Regions from separate parts of the Sphingomonas sp. PvP018 genome, predicted to be linked through region 2. Evidence: riboswitches for the same ligand, from Rfam matches in the RefSeq annotation. Region 2 holds a riboswitch; each other region holds the start of a gene.
The links. A riboswitch is a leader RNA that binds a small molecule or an ion and turns the genes downstream of it on or off. The one in region 2 is predicted to bind cobalamin.
Positions count from the first base shown of each region.

Region 1 (2,260 bases), 2.5 Mb from region 2:
GGTCGCCTCGGGCGTGGCCGAGAAGAAGTCGAAGAAGCGATTGGGGTCCTGCTTGTTCGTCACAGGCGAGGGCTTGAGCGCGTGGATCATATCCGGGAACTGGATCGCGTCACGGATGAAGAAGATCGGCAGGTTGTTGCCGACCAGATCCCAATTGCCCTGATCGGTATAGAATTTGGTCGCAAAGCCGCGCGGATCCCGCATGCCCTCGGGGCTGCCCGAGGGGTGGATCACGGTCGAGAAGCGGACGAACACGGGCGTCTGCTTGCCGGGCATGAACAGCGATGCACCGGTGATGCTCGAAATGTCCGCGGTCGCGGTGAACACGCCGTGGGCACCGGTTCCGCGGGCATGGACGACGCGCTCGGGCACGCGCTCCCGGTCGAAGCGTGCGAGCTTCTCGATCAGCGTCGTGTCCTCGAGCAGGACGGGGCCCAGGTCGCCCGCCGCCTTCGAGTGGCGGTTCTCGCCGATCGGCGCACCATTGTCGCGGGTCATCTGCGGCGCGGCGGCACTGGCTGAATCACCCTTGGCTTCGACAGTGCCGGCCACACCGGCCTGCGCCAGCGCGGGCTTGCCGGCGCTGGACGGAGCCGCCGCAGTCGTCATGCGGGTTTCCGCCTGCGTCTCGGCCGGTGCCACCGTCTGCGCGGCAACGGGCTGGATCATGGCACCCGCCGATGCCGCAGCCAGCAGCATCGCCGTCACAGCCTGACGGCTCTTCACGTTCTTCATCTCGATCCCTTAATCCTGCATGCCATCAGCGTGGCATCCCCGCACAGAGCGTGCGGCACCGCCGCCTCCTGATCGAGGACGCGCATCGCGCCAAACGGAGCTTCTGGATCACAGCAATCGAGCAGGACGATCGAGCCGCCATCGCGCCGCTCGCCGGACGATTGCCGAACGATCCTGACCGGGATAGACCGGCGCCGCTGACCTGTTCGATCCGAGCAGGACGGCATGATCGCGTCGGTGCCCCGAAAGGGGCTTAATAGGGAACGCGGTGAGGGTGGTTTGCCACCTGAAGCCGAGGCTGTCCCTGCAACTGTAAGCGGCGAGCGCGATGCATTTCGCTTCTTCCTGCAAAGGAAGGAGCAGCCACTGGGCCAGACGTTTCGTCATGAGGGCCTGGGAAGGCCGTGCATCGTGTGATGACCCGTGAGCCAGGAGACCTGCCGGCGTCTGGTCGCTCTTGCCTGGCCCAGGGGGTGGCCGCGGCACGGTACTCCGTCGAGCGACGACGTGTGCGGTGGGGACCGCACGGGCATGCGTGCCGGTCGCAATCGCGTCCGGCTGGCGCGGATGTCGGCCGTTCGCGGGAGGTCCCTGCCGGGTTCGCCAGACGCCCGGGGGATTACCGTAATGCCGTTCCTATTGTCTCGCCTCGCGCTCGCGGGGGCTATTCTGTCGCCTGTCCTCGCAGCACAAGTCCATGCGCAGTCCGCGCCGGATCCCGACACCAAGGACATCCTGGTCGTCGGACAGCATGCCCAGGACACGCTCACCACGCCGAATGCGACCGGCAGCCGCCTGGGCCTTACGCCGCTCGAGACCCCCGCGACGCTCTCGGTCATCGACGGCGCCACGATCCGCGCGCGCGGCGACCTGTCGGTGATCGACGCGACGAGCCGCGCACCGGGCATCAGCAATGCGGGCAATCCCGGCAATGGCGGTACCGCGCTCGCCGCGCGGGGCTTCAGCGGTCAGGGATCCGTGCTCCAGCTCATCGACGGCATCAGGCTGTTCCCGGCGGCCGGCACGATCACCTTTCCGACCGATCCGTGGATGGTCGAGCGGATCGACATCCTGAGCGGCCCGGCCTCGGTGCTCTACGGCCAGGGCGCACTGGGCGGCGCGGTGAATGTCGTGATGCGCAAACCCGATACGCAGCAGACGCACGTGGAGGGCGAGATCGGCTATGGCTCGCAGGACAGCTTCCATCTCGCGGCAGGCGCAGGGGGGCCGATCACCGAGCGCCTCTCTTACCGCATCGACGGCAGCTATCGCCGATCGGACGGCTATGTCGATCGCGGCCAGTCGCGCAGCCATGCCGTGTCGGGCACGCTGCGCTGGGCGCCGACCGACACGCTCGTCGTCACCGTGCGGGACGATTATGGCGACCAGAAGCCGATGCGCTATTTCGGCACACCGCTGATCGACGGTCGGCTCAACGACCGCATCCGGGAACGCAACTACAACACACGCGACGGCTCTATCCGATACCGCGACAACCGCACCAGCCTGCAGGTTGACTGGACGC
Region 1 is NZ_JAGIOU010000001.1:3,244,969-3,247,228, reverse strand. Features, by position in the region: gene J3A66_RS14445 (catalase) at 1-735, opposite strand, end outside; cobalamin riboswitch at 954-1,195, shown strand; gene J3A66_RS14440 (TonB-dependent receptor) at 1,363-2,260, shown strand, end outside.
Region 1: it holds a riboswitch for cobalamin, as region 2 does, so the genes downstream of both, J3A66_RS14440 (TonB-dependent receptor) here and J3A66_RS03200 (DUF1636 domain-containing protein) in region 2, are expected to answer to the same signal.

Region 2 (2,260 bases):
GTGGTCGACGATGTCAGCTTCGCAGCAAAGGGCGGCGCGCTCATCGGGATCGTCGGCCCCAATGGGGCGGGCAAATCGACGCTGGTTCAGGCGCTGCTCGGGCTGGTTCCCGCTACTGGGGAGATCCTGCTCGACGGGGTTCCGCTGGCGGAGCGCTCGCGACCCGAGATTGCGCAGACGGTCGCGTATCTGCCGCAGGGTCAAAGTCTTCATTGGCCGCTGAGCGTCGAACGTCTCGTCGCGCTGGGCCGCTTGCCCCATCTCGCACCGCTGTCGCGCATTTCTCAGCAGGATCGTGATGCGATTGCCCGTGCGATGGCAGCGGCGGACGTGACCATGCTTGCGGCACGTGTCGCGACCGAGATTTCGGGGGGCGAGCGGGCCCGCGTCCTGCTGGCAAGGGCGCTCGCGGTGGAGGCGCCGGCGCTGATCGTCGACGAGCCACTCGCGTCGCTCGATCCCGCGCATCAGATCGCAGTCATGGAGATCCTGCGGGCGCAGGCCGCGCGGGGTGTCCTGGTGATCGCCGTCCTGCATGATCTGGGGCTCGCCGCACGCTATTGCGATCGCATCCTCGTGCTAGACGCGGGCCGGCTCGTCGCCGACGGCGCGCCGTCGGCAGTGCTGACGCCGGCGCGGCTGCTTGAGACCTATGGTGTTCGGGCGTGGTTCGGATCGATCGAGGGCGTACCGGTCGTGGTACCGCTGACGCGTGACAGCGCGCAGGGCGATTGACCCGGGCCGCTCGCCCGGCCTATCCCTCTGACCGCGACAGGTTCCCCGGCGACGGGGATGAAAAGGGAACGGGAGAACCCCGGCTGCCCCTGCAACTGTAAGCGGCGAGCCATCGTGCCATCATGCCATTGGGATCCCGGTCCCGAGAAGGCGGCGCGAAGGGCTGTGACCCGTGAGCCAGGAGACCTGCCCGTCGCAGTCGTCTTTCGTCCGGCCAGGGTGCGCCGAGCGGACGGGGGTAAACCCGCGCGACGACATAACCAGCCTGCGGCCTGTGCCGCGGGCGCGTATGTCATGGGGTTTCAATGCCGAATCTACTGGTTCCCGCCGAAGACGGTGCGGCCGTCGTCGCCTGCAGCACCTGCCGCGCGTCCACCGATGCGAAGGACGATGCCGAGGGCATGCGCGGCGGTGCGAGACTCGTCGCGGCGTTGCAGACGGTCCAGGCAAGCGATCCGCGCTATGCCGGGATTGCGGTCCAGGCGATGCCGTGCCTGTTCGCCTGTCAGGATTTCTGCACCATTCACGTTCGCGGGCCCGCGAAGATCGGCTATGTGCTGGGGCGCTTCACGCCCGACGAGGATGCGGCGCGGGCGATCCTCGATTACGCCGTGCTGCATGCGGAGAGTGCGGAGGGGCAGGTGCCGTTTCGGCAGTGGCCTGCGGGGATCAAGGGGCATTTCATCACCCGGACGCCCCCCGCCGGCTATGTCGCGCAGTGACGCTGTTCCCGACGGTCGCGGCGTTCGAGGCGGCGCTCGGGGCTCTTCCTGCGGCAGACGAAGCCGCGCGAGGGGCCGCATCGCTGCGGCAAACACACTTGACCAAGCCGCCAGGAGCTCTCGGCCGACTTGAGGACCTCGCAGTCTTCATGGCGGGCTGGCAGGGGCGCGAGCGGCCGCGGTTCGAGCGCGCGAGGGCGGCGATTTTCGCCGGAAATCACGGCGTTGCGGTGCACGGGGTCAGCGCTTTCCCGGTTTCCGTGACCGCACAGATGGTCGAGAATTTCCGCCATGGGGGCGCGGCCATCAATGCGCTGGCGGATGCCGTCGGGCTCGAGCTGATCATCGCCGACATCGATCTGGAAACCCCTACGGCGGATTTCACGACGGCATCGGCGATGGACGAAACCGCGTGTCTCGTCGCACTCAACATTGGCGCCGACGTCGTCGTGCCGGGGCTCGACATGCTTGTCGTGGGGGAGATGGGAATCGGGAATTCTACGTCGGCCGCAGCGCTGTGTCTGCGCAGTTACGGCGGAACCGCCGCGGACTGGGTTGGCCCGGGGACGGGGGTTGATGTGGCGGGAATCGCGCGGAAAACCAAGGTCGTCGAGGCGGGGATTGCGCGGCATGATGATTCCCCTCGGACACCGTTCGAGACATTGCGGCGGGTGGGGGGGCGTGAAATCGTCGCGATCGCTGGCGCGGTGGTGGCGGCGCGGCTGGCGGGGGTGCCGGTGGTGCTGGACGGATTCATTTCGTCGGCGGCGATCGCACCGATTGCGGCGGCGTATCCTGGCATC
Region 2 is NZ_JAGIOU010000001.1:764,212-766,471, reverse strand. Features, by position in the region: gene J3A66_RS03205 (ABC transporter ATP-binding protein) at 1-735, shown strand, start outside; cobalamin riboswitch at 757-944, shown strand; gene J3A66_RS03200 (DUF1636 domain-containing protein) at 1,041-1,457, shown strand; gene cobT (nicotinate-nucleotide--dimethylbenzimidazole phosphoribosyltransferase) at 1,454-2,260, shown strand, end outside.

Region 3 (2,260 bases), 2.9 Mb from region 2:
GGGTCGGTCATGCGATACTCTCCGGGCGTCGGAACGACAGCCACGGACGGACGGACGCCCGCAGCCACACGCGCGCACGACCTGACGGCCGCACGCGTTCGTCGCTCAGACGGAGTACCGTGCCGCGACCATCCCCTGGATCAAGGCAAGAGCGACCATGACGCTGGCAGGTCTCCTGGCTCGCGGGTCGAAGCTCGATGCACGCCTTCCCAGGTCCTGCGACCCAGTGGCTGCCCCCGCATCGGGGGCCTGTGCGTCTCGCTCACCGCTTACAGTTGCAGGGACAGCCGCGGCATTGGGAGGCAAAGCTCCCGCACCGCATTCCCATTCAAGCCCCGAAGGGCACCGGCGCGATCTGTTGAGGTTCGGTAGAACCAAACCTCGGGGTTGGGTTTAGAGGAGTTTGGGGACTGTGCCAATGCACCTGACCTCCGTCATCCTGACGAAAGTCAGGACCCAGGGCCGTGCATGATCCGGTGTCTGGCTCCAGGTTCCGGGTCGAGCCCGGGATGACGACGCTGCCTGTTACCCCCGCACCACCTCGATCTCGTCGAACCGCTTCCACCGGTAGATCGCGAAACTCAGCACCCAGCACGCCACGAACAGCGCGATGATCGCAAAGCCCAGCCCGTTGAAATTCTCGCCCAGCGTCGCGGCGACGTCCCAAACGCCCCCGCTCAGGCCCAGCTTCGACGCCAGCAGCGCGAGCGTCTCGATCCCGCCGATCGCGATCGCGACGATCGCCGAGATCAGCGTGATCGTGATGTTGTAATACAGCTTGCGGATCGGCTTCACGAACGCCCATTCATACGCGCCGAGCATCACCACCCCGTCGGCACTGTCGACCAGCGCCATGCCCGTCGCGAACAGCACCGGCAGCACCAGCACCGTGCCGATCGACAGCCCGTCCGCTGCCTGGCTCGCCGACAGGCCGAGAATCGCGACTTCGGTCGCGGTGTCGAACCCCAGCCCGAACAGGAAGCCGAGCGGCGCCATGTGCCAGCTGCGCGTGACCAGCCGGAACATCGGCCGGAACAGCCGCGCGAGCAGCCCGCGATTGCCGAGCAGCAGGTCGAGATCCTCCTCGACATAACGCCCGCCGCCGCGGACATGGCCGAAGGTCCGCCACACCGATCGCAGGATGATCAGGTTCATCGCCGCGATCGTGAACAGGAACAGCGCGGAGACCAGCGTCGCGATCACCCCGCCCGCCTGCTTGAACGCCTCGAACTGCGCCAGCGCGCTCGCGGTCAGCGCGATTCCGACCGCGGCGATCAGGACGATCGCCGAATGACCGACCGCGAACCAGAAGCCGACCCCGATCGGCCGTTGCCCGTCCTGCATCAGCTTGCGCGTCACATTGTCGATCGCCGCGATATGATCCGCGTCGACCGCATGCCGCAGCCCCAGCCCCCAGGCGAGCATCGCGGTGCCCAGCATCAGCGGCTGCGCCTGGAACAGCGCGAACGCCCATCCCCAAGCGGCGATATTGGCCGCCACCAGCATCGCGAACATCCAGCCGATCCGGTGTCGCGTCGAACGACCGGCAGTCCGCCCGGTCATGATCTTGGTCATTGGCACATCCCCGGCGTCCGACGAGGACGGGGGCCTGCCGCGAACGACCGGGACGCGCGCCGACCGGACGCCTTGAGCGGCCGGCATGCGTCGCCGATGCGGCCCCCGCCGCATGGTCGTCGCTCAGACGGCGTTCACCGTGCCTCGGCCACCCCCTGGACCGGGACAAGAGCGACCAGACGCCGGCAGGTCTCCTGGCTCGCGGGTCAAGGCTCGACGCACACCTTCCCAGGCCATCAGCCCAGTGGCTGCCCCCGTCGCCGGGGGCGCGTGCGTGTCGCTCGCCGCTTACAGTTGCAGGGACAGCTGCGGTCTTGGGGCGAACCCCGCACCGCATTCCCATTCAAGCCCCGAAGGGCACCGACGCGATCTGTGCGGATCCGGCTTGCGTCGGACCTGCGCCACAGGGCTAGCGCGTTTTGCCCGCGCTGACGACAGGATTTGCGTGCGGCGCAACGCCGGCCATGTCGTCCCATCTTACCGCAACGTCTGCCGCACCTCGTACGTTGATCACATAACCGACCGGCCTCCTGCCGGTCGCGGCGTTGCCCGCTTTCCGCCCCCCGGCATTCGTGCGAGCAGCGCAGACCCTCATCGCCCCGCTGAACGGAGCCCGCATGCGCCCTCTCGTCCCCGTCGCCGAAGCCCAGTCCCGACTCTTCGCCATGGCATCGCGCGTGCCGGC
Region 3 is NZ_JAGIOU010000001.1:3,642,050-3,644,309, reverse strand. Features, by position in the region: gene cobW (cobalamin biosynthesis protein CobW) at 1-11, opposite strand, end outside; cobalamin riboswitch at 148-365, opposite strand; gene J3A66_RS16310 (HoxN/HupN/NixA family nickel/cobalt transporter) at 526-1,515, opposite strand; cobalamin riboswitch at 1,742-1,955, opposite strand; gene glp (gephyrin-like molybdotransferase Glp) at 2,193-2,260, shown strand, end outside.
Region 3: it holds a riboswitch for cobalamin, as region 2 does, so the genes downstream of both, J3A66_RS16310 (HoxN/HupN/NixA family nickel/cobalt transporter) here and J3A66_RS03200 (DUF1636 domain-containing protein) in region 2, are expected to answer to the same signal.